Regions from separate parts of the Ethanoligenens sp. genome, predicted to be linked through region 3. Evidence: riboswitches for the same ligand, from Rfam matches in the RefSeq annotation. Region 3 holds a riboswitch; each other region holds the start of a gene.
What was found. A riboswitch is a leader RNA that binds a small molecule or an ion and turns the genes downstream of it on or off. The one in region 3 is predicted to bind cobalamin.
Positions count from the first base shown of each region.

Region 1 (2,201 bases), on a different contig from region 3:
CGGCGCTTGTGACTGTTGAAACATTACCGCCTGAGGAGCTCTGGCTGGAAGAACTGCTGGAGGAGGAGCTCTGGCTGGAAGAACTGCTGGAGGAAGACGAGGCGGACACCGTGACGCTGCCGCTCATGCGAACCAGTGCGGGAGCCTGCCCGCTGCGGTCTTTTTTGACCTGATAAGCATAACTGCCCGCGTTGGCAGGTGCGGTAAAGGTTGCGTTTCCGGAAGTGTCCGTTGTTTTGGATGTTCCGTTAAAGGTAACGGTGGCATCTGCAACGGGAACCGTCGAAGTAGTGGGGTTCCATTGGGCATCATACGTTGTTTTTTGGGCGGTCAGAGTCACCGTGAACGGATTTGAGGCGGATGGGGTGCTGGGAGAGACGGTGACTATTGGATACAGCGTGTCTGAAGCGGTAAAGGCGATGATAATGTTGTCGCCATTTGCTGGTTGGAGGGAACTGACACCCAGCTGCGCGTATGCGCCGTTTTGATAGATGCTCCAATAAGTGGAATAGTCGGCGGCCTGTGTATCTGACCCGATGGTAGCAATGTATTTCCCATATTGCGAATCGGACAGTTGATACGAGATATTATTTTGATTCAGCGCTTTCTCAAGCGCGGTTTGCAATGTTTCTCCCGCTGTGAGAGGGACATCTTCGTTCAGCACCGTCTGGCTGGAACCCTCAACACACAGGTGAAACGTGTTTTGTGCATCTGCTGCCGCTGACAGACCGGGAATACTGACAAACAGCAACGCGAAAGCGCAGCAGACAGAAATCCAGCCTTGGAATACTTTTTTCATCAAACCACTCCTCTTTTTTGTCTTCTGTGGTAGGGGGCAAACAAAAACGGCCCTTTTTCTTATAAGAAAAAAGACCGTAACGAAAAACGGGTAAATCCCAATATTGCCGTTTTTACGTCTGTCCTCTCCCTCCGAAAGGATCACATCGTACTTTGCAGGCAGGTTTTCTGGCTTGGCATCGTCCTGTTTTTCCCCTTCCCGATCTTGTTGACCAGTGGTCTAAGAATCCGCATGGATTCTCATGGAAAAACAGTCCGCCTCACAGCAGCGGGGGCTGCACCGGTTTTGAACCGGTTTCCCTATTATCGCGGTAAATAGCCGCGCACCTGTAAAGAGATTGATTCTATTGTAGACGAATTTGCATATAACGTCAAGTAAAATCAGCCGTCTACTGGCCGTTGATCGGCGCAAAGCGTAATCAGCCAAATCTGTGGGGCGGCGCAGATGCGTACCGGCGGCCCGACTGTGCCAATGCCATTTGAGATGATAATGGTGGTGTCGGCATCTTTGACCACGCCGGTGAGATATTTCAACTTGTAATGCGTGTGTCCAAAATAGCTTGGCGCCCATTTTCCCAACACGCTCACTTGACCGCCGTGCGTGTGCCCGCAGAGCATGAGGTCAATGAGGTTGAACGGCAGTTGTTCAGCATAGTCCGGGTGATGAGAAACAAGCACCATAAAGTCATCCGGGCGGGTTTCAGCGAGCATGGGGGAAAGATCCTGCTCGGCGGTGGTGAGATCTCCCACGCCACCCACACGGATGCGCGCGCCGTCCTTCTCCAGCCAATACCCTTTGTTGTCCAGTGAGCAAATGCCTGCCTGCGCCATACATTCTTGGGATAAAGCCGCATTGGTTTTGCGGTCGTGATTGCCAAGCACACCGTAAACACCAAGCGGCGCGGTAAGGGCGGCGGCTTCACGAAAGAAATTGGGAATATGCGCCTGACTGTGGCTCACATAATCTCCGCCGAGCAGAATCACATCGGCGCGCAGACTGTTGGTGAGTGCCACTAGTTCTTTGACGCGCTTGAGAGGAAAGCTTCTGCTATGGTGGATATCGGATAGGAACGCAATGGTTGTGCCGTCAAATGCGGCGGGCAGATCGTGAGACACCAGTCGATATTTTCGTAGGGTAATATTTTCCACTCTGGTCACGTTCCAGCCTCCAGCTGTTCAATTGCGCCGCGCAAAAAACGCGGCGGCGGTCGTTTGCTTTTCATTATATCATACTACGCGGGATGTGGCATGACCAAGCACATAAAAATCGTATGAATTTTTCTGGTAAGCATAGAAATATGAGGTGCATAGATATTAGTGAATGCAAAAAAGGGGCTGTTGCTCAACTTTCGTTTTACAACAGTCCCTTTTAAAAAATGATAGTAACGCTTTGGTAAAGCAGA
Region 1 covers NZ_JBDNLG010000056.1:6,067-8,267, forward strand. The annotation lists gene ABF463_RS09395 (DUF4430 domain-containing protein) at 1-799, opposite strand, end outside; cobalamin riboswitch at 939-1,144, opposite strand; gene ABF463_RS09400 (metallophosphoesterase) at 1,180-1,956, opposite strand.
Region 1: another riboswitch for cobalamin. It lies ahead of ABF463_RS09395 (DUF4430 domain-containing protein); the one in region 3 lies ahead of ABF463_RS05385 (DUF4430 domain-containing protein).

Region 2 (2,201 bases), on a different contig from region 3:
ATTCACGCTTGATCGCCCTTTCACGGGACGATCGTGGCCGTAACCGTCTCTTTCTCCTGCAGCACGGTAGCTTGCCGGTACTCCTGCGATAGTGTTTCAAACAATTTTTTGACTGATACGATCTCGTTTACTTTGTATCCATTGGCCCCAACGAAAGCAAAGCCGTTGGCCAATTTACCTCTGCACGCACTGATGAGCGCTTTGAAAATACAGTACGGGCTTTGCTGCTGCTTGCAGGTTACGATACAATGAAACGGGCAATCCGCCGGGTGCTTCTTTCCTTGCTCGGCATCACGGAGAAAGCTATTGATAATGGCGCGTCCAGGCATTCCAACCGGGCTTTGAATAATCCCGATATCTTCTTTTTTACAATTTACATAGGCTTGTTTAAAAGCGATGTCTGCATCACATTCATCTGTAGCGACGAACCGCGTACCCATTTGCACAGCGGATGCGCCTAAATGGAAGAACCGTTTGATGTCCGCCCCGCTGAAAATCCCGCCTGCCGCGATAACTGGAATCTTGTGCTCCACATGCATTTCAATCGGATGAATGGCTTGCAGAACTTCCTGCAGTAAATTTTCCAACCGATACGCCGGATTGTCGATTTGATCCCGATGAAATCCCAAGTGACCGCCAGCCATAGGGCCTTCAACCACAAACGCATCCGGCGTATACGCATATTTTTCCTGCCAGCGTCTGGTAAGGACTTTTGCAGCACGCGCAGACGAGATGATCGGCACCAATTTGGTTTTACATCCTTCCCGTATATACGAAGGCAAATTGAGCGGCAGCCCTGCCCCTGCAAAAATAACGTCGATTCCTTCTTCGATGGAGGCCTTTACCATTTCCCCGAAATCACTAAGTGCCACCATAATATTGATGCCCAGAGCCCCTTGGGTTTTTCCTCGGGCACGGCGGATTTCTTCTTTTACCGCGGCAATATTATCTTGTACACTAAAGCCGGCTTTGTGCACCATGCCGACCGCCGCCGCAGAAAGGACACCCAGCCCGCCTTCGTTTGCCACAGCGGAGGCCAGCCCTGCAAGGGAAACGCCCACACCCATCCCGCCCTGCACAACAGGGGTCTTTATTACCAAATCACCAATCACAAGTGGTTCCTGATCAAAATATGGCATCATTTTTACTCTCCAACTCCGTTAACAAATACATGCTTGATTTCACGTTATCAACAACCTATTTTACATCGGTGCACAGAAAAAACCAGACTGTATCCGGCAGTCTGGTCATGTATGCCTAATCCCACACGCTTGCTGGTGTGTGGAGATATTTCGACGCTACATAATTCTTTCCCACCGAAAGACATTATATCTACGCAATACGGCAGGTCTCCTGACTTAAATTCATCCGCCGCCTCATCCTTCCCGGTTTCCCAGTGGTGCAAAAGAGGCTTTGTCCTTCTCACAGTAGCGGGGGCTGTCACGGTTTTTCACCGTATTCCCTATTGATGCATGGTTGATGCAACCGTATTGCTGTATTTAGTTGTTACCTATATCATATGCCCTTTCAGCAAAATGTCAATTGGTTTATGATACTATTATAACCACAAAAATTTCAACAGTGCTATGATTCTGCGGTGCGGTTCACATACCGGGGCATTTTATCTATGCCGTTGACTTTTACCACATTCCAACTATAATAAAGGAAAACAAACCAGAGAGGATCTGTTAACTTTGGAAATCGCACATCAGAATGCGGATCGTTTTTCGAAATTTGCTGATTTTTACGATCAGGTGCGCCCGGCTTTACCCTTGGAGGTTCGTTCCATCCTCCTGCAATACCTCGGACATCAGCCGTCCGTCCTGGTCGATATTGGCTGTGGAACCGGGTTATCTACAGCCGGATGGTCGGGATACGCGGCCAATATTATAGGGGTCGAGCCCAGTGATGCGATGCTCTCCATTGCACAAAACCGCACGGCAAGTGACTCTTCTATTCGGTATATCCATGCGTTCTCTGACCAGACCGGTTTGCCGGATGACAGTGCGGATTTGGTGACTTGTTCCCAATCCTTTCATTGGATGGACCCCGATAAAACCATTCCGGAAATCGCAAGGGTTTTAAAAACCGGCGGTATTTTTTCCGCCTTTGATTGCGATTGGCCGCCAGTCTGTCACTGGGAGGCGGAGAAAGCGTACGAAGAGTTGTTTGATGTGTTACATCGGATGCACGCAGAGAAC
Region 2 covers NZ_JBDNLG010000008.1:43,434-45,634, reverse strand. The annotation lists gene ABF463_RS02340 (NAD(P)H-dependent flavin oxidoreductase) at 21-1,142, opposite strand; cobalamin riboswitch at 1,326-1,505, opposite strand; gene ABF463_RS02335 (class I SAM-dependent methyltransferase) at 1,695-2,201, shown strand, end outside.
Region 2: another riboswitch for cobalamin. It lies ahead of ABF463_RS02340 (NAD(P)H-dependent flavin oxidoreductase); the one in region 3 lies ahead of ABF463_RS05385 (DUF4430 domain-containing protein).

Region 3 (2,201 bases):
GCTCTGTGAGACCGACTGCCCGTATATGGCGCCTGAGCCGCTGCGTGGCAGGCGCTGCGATTCCATGATGCTGACGCACACGCTGGCCTGTATAGCCGACGTGATGGGGCTTCCCGTGGAGGAAGCCGCGCATATCACCGCGAACAATGCCCGTGCATTGTTTGGGCTTGATAAAGGAGATGAAAACACATGACCATTACCTACCCGGTCAAAGACGGTCTGTATGTCAATGTGACCAACCGGTGTCCCGATCACTGCACATTCTGTATCCGCAACGAAGGGGACGGGGCATATGGGTCGAACAGCCTGTGGCTGGAGCGCGAGCCGACCGCTGAAGAAATTGTCGTGTCCATTTTGGCAAACGACTTATCTTCCTATAACGAACTGGTTTTCTGTGGATACGGTGAGCCGCTTGAGCGGCTGGACACCGTCAAAACAGTGATTCGGGAAATAAAAGAAAAAGCCCCCTCTTTGCGGGTGCGTATCAATACCAACGGGTTGGCGGATTTGATTGCGGGCCGCCCGACGGCGCAGGAATTGCAAGGGTTAGCGGATGCGGTTTCCATCAGCTTGAACGCGCCGGATGCGGCGACATACCAGCACTATTGCCGCAGTGATTTCGGCAGGGACGCATACGACGCGGTGCTGGCATATGCCCGGGATTGTATGCAGTATATCCCATCGGTGACGCTGACGGTGCTGGATCTTCTCACGCCCGCGCAAATTGAGGCGTGCCGTGCAATTGCCGTGTCCATCGGAGCAGAATTCCGGGTTCGCACGTATATTGCCTGAAGAGAACACAGCGTGCTTGACAATCTGCGTAAAAAGGCTAGGATAAAGGTTAAAAAGTAAAGAATGCGATACGGTTGCATACCATCGGTATGCGAAAATAGGGAACACGGTGCAAAACCGTGACAGCCTCCGCTACTGTGAGAAGGACTACGCCCCGTTTGTGCCACTGGGAGACCGGGAAGGCCGGGGTTGCGGATGAATTCAAGTCAGGAGACCTGCCGTATCAAGGGGACAGAGCGTCTTTCGGTGGAGGGGTGCGGTCACATGGACGGTTTCCGCGCCGCAAGGCACAAAACTACGACATGGACAGGCCGCTGTATGCGGCCTTTTTTCATGAAAAGAGCGCGTTTTGGAGATAATGGAGATGGTTTTTTGAAAAAGCGCATCACAGGGCTGTGGTTCGCGGTGCTATTCATCTGCATAGCGCTGTTGGCGGGATGCGGCAGCAAAAGCACAGCGGTGGTCGCCTCGGTGCCGGATAACGGTATTATCCGCAAGGCCGACTTCCAGCAACTGAAGCAAAGCGACAGGATTGCCATTTATCACGGCACCAGCGGCGGCGTGAAATATACATGGACGTTTATCGGGCGGGACATCCAAAAACCGGCGGATATGAATTTGAAACTGTCGGTCAAATCCGTGACAGCGGAGCAGGCGGATGCGGCACAGCAGTATCAGCAGATTACGTTTGCACAAAAGGGCGCTTTTCCGGGGGAAGCCTCCGTGAGTGTGACGCTGGGGAAAAAATGGGCCGATGGGTCGTATTTGCTGTGTACCGGCCCCCCGGACACTTTGCAGCAGACGGGTACGGCACAGGTGGTGGATGGCGTTGCGACCATCCGTTTTTCCCAAAACAAAGGACCGTATTTGCTGTCGCTAAATAAGATGGCACCAGCGGCGTCTTCCGCGTCTGCGAACGTTTCGTCGGGAGGCACATCCTCAGCCGGCGCATCGGCAGTATCTTCGGCGGCGGGCGCTTCAGGCGCTGCTTCTTCGACGGGTGCATCCGCAGGCGGGGCGACATCCTCCTCCGCGGACAAACAAACCGCTTCCAAAAACAGCGGCAGTACAGCCTCTGTGCCCTCGTCTACGCAAAACACAGGCAGCACGCTTGCCCAAGCCCCCAGCACGTCCACGTCGCAGGAACCGGCGGCTGCCACGCCCAACGCAAATCAGACTCTCCAAGTGAGTCTTTCCATCGACTGCAAGACAGCATTGGCAAACTGGAACAACCTTCCTATCAACAAGCAGGATCATCAAGTGGTGCCCGAGAATGGCATTATTTTAGGGCAGACAAATGTGACCGTGAATACAGGTGAGACTGCTTACAATCTGCTGGTTGCCGTCTGTCAGAAAAACGGCATCCAGATGGATGCCTCAGGCACAGCTCTCGGAAAATACATCAATGG
Region 3 covers NZ_JBDNLG010000023.1:9,205-11,405, forward strand. The annotation lists gene ABF463_RS05375 (TatD family hydrolase) at 1-193, shown strand, start outside; gene ABF463_RS05380 (TIGR04100 family radical SAM protein) at 190-792, shown strand; cobalamin riboswitch at 847-1,030, shown strand; gene ABF463_RS05385 (DUF4430 domain-containing protein) at 1,165-2,201, shown strand, end outside.

Region 4 (2,201 bases), on a different contig from region 3:
CTGCAAGGCAATCACGTCCGCAATCTTCTTCCGGATTGCCGCATGGTATGTTTCTTCCGTGATACGTCCGGATTTAAAATCCCGGCGCAGGGTGCGCACCTCACTTGTTTGGGGGAAAGAACCGATGGTCGTGGTAGGCAGCAGCGGCAATTTCAGCGCCGCCTTTTGAACAGTCCGTCGTTCCTCAAAAGATGGATAGCGTGTAAAATCCTCGCCTTTCAGACGGGATACGGCCGCGCGTACATCGTCAAAACGGAAGGCTGCATCCTGTTTACGAGTTAGAATGGCGCGGTTGTGCAAAAAAGCCGGATTCGTTTCCCACGCCGAATCGTCAGACAACCGTCCCAGCTCTGCCAGTTCCATCAGCTTTTCTTCTGCGAACGCAAGGTGTTCGCGATAGGCATCCGGGATACCCGACTCGTTTTGAACGGTATACGGCACATGCAGTAGGGAGCAGGAGCTTCCCAACACCAACCGATCAGATTCCACCACGTGCGCAATTTGATGAATCAGTGACAGCGTCTGTTCATAGTGGTTGACCCAGATGTTCTTGCCGTTCACTACACCGGCGACCAGTATTTTGCCTTGGGGAAATCCATACTGCTCCAGCAGATGCAGATTCTCCACGCCCTCGATGAAATCCAGCCCTAGCGCGTCAAAATCCATATCAACCAGCATTGTATAACTGTCGCGCACGTCGCCAAAATACGTTTGCAGCAAAATACGCGGACGGTTCGGCATGGCAAGCAGGTCGTTGTAAAGGATGCGAAAGAGCGCGAGATCCTCTTCCGCGAGATCTGTCACAAGACAAGGCTCGTCAATCTGCACCCATTCTGCGCCCAACTCGGTCAGCCGCAAAAGAATCTCATGGAGAACAGGCAGAAGTTCCCCTGCAAGCACACGAAGAGATTTGCCCGAGCGGTTTTCAGCCAACCTTAGAAAGGTGAACGGTCCAATCAGCACCGGACGTGTCGGGATGGCAGCCGCTTTTGATTCCTCAAATTCCGCAAACGGCTTTTCCGAGCCACAGGAAAAACAGGTGTCGTCTTCAATTTCCGGCACAATATAATGATAATTGGTGTTGAACCATTTTTGCATGGGAAGCGCATGCACATCTCCGTGTGAGCCTTGGTAGCCCTTTGCCATAGCAAAATATGTGTCCAGCGCATCCAGCCCCAGATCCCGAAAACGTTTGGGCACCGCGCCAAACAGCACAGCCGTATCCAGCATGCTGTCGTAAAAAGAGAAGTCGTTAGACGGGATAAAATCCACACCCATATCGTGCTGCTTGCGCCACTGCCGCTTACGCAGTTCTGCCGCATTTTGCAGCAACTCCTGTTTCTCCAGTTCGCAGCGGAAATACGCTTCCGTCCATTTTTTGAGTTCCCTGCTCGCGCCAATGCGCGGGTAACCGATAACAGATGTTTTTTTCATTTTTTCCTCCAAATAATGTAGGAGAAAATAGACACAACCTTTTTGCATAAAAATTGTCCCTATCTCCAGTCCCAGAGATGAGAGCAAACAAATCCGGCAGGTCTCCTGGCTTCCTGCTGGGCCTAAAGCCCTGCAGCCGCGCCTTCCCACCCAAACGGCAGTGGCATTTGCGGCAGCCGACACAGGTTACAGTAGTGGGTGCTGTCCGGGATTTTCACCCGGTTCCCTATTCTCCTCCGGCACGGAGGCACCGAATTGTTTTCGCTTGGTCTTATTTTAAGCACGGAGATGCCTTAGTGTCAATATATTTTATCAATTTTGTCTGTTATACTGTACAACAAAAATACTATGCTTAAATATTCAAAAATCATATACCTGGTTATGTTTGATGCCGCTTTGGGGTGAAAAATCAAACGCCATAGACAACCCCGCATTACTGTCACGATATTCTCGTGACAGTGTTTCAAAGAATTTCTTCACAGAAAAAAGTAAAATGGATTTACAACCATCACCGTATCAAGACAAAATTGAAGGGTTTACCACCTGCTTTACACAGACAGTAAACCCTATCAACTGTTTGATGAAAAATCATCATTTACTTTTTGGGGTCAATTCATTTCAGCAAATGACTTTTATTGCTGATACTACTACTAAAATTTATGCGTTCAAATAGGTTTTGCCAAGCACATCGGCTGCAATCAACGCATCATAAAGCGCATCCGGTGTCACGTCGCCCAGCAAATTATGGATGGACTCACCCGGTGCGC
Region 4 covers NZ_JBDNLG010000028.1:24,016-26,216, forward strand. The annotation lists gene metE (5-methyltetrahydropteroyltriglutamate--homocysteine S-methyltransferase) at 1-1,434, opposite strand, end outside; cobalamin riboswitch at 1,512-1,704, opposite strand; gene ABF463_RS06180 (glycerol dehydrogenase) at 2,092-2,201, opposite strand, start outside.
Region 4: another riboswitch for cobalamin. It lies ahead of metE (5-methyltetrahydropteroyltriglutamate--homocysteine S-methyltransferase); the one in region 3 lies ahead of ABF463_RS05385 (DUF4430 domain-containing protein).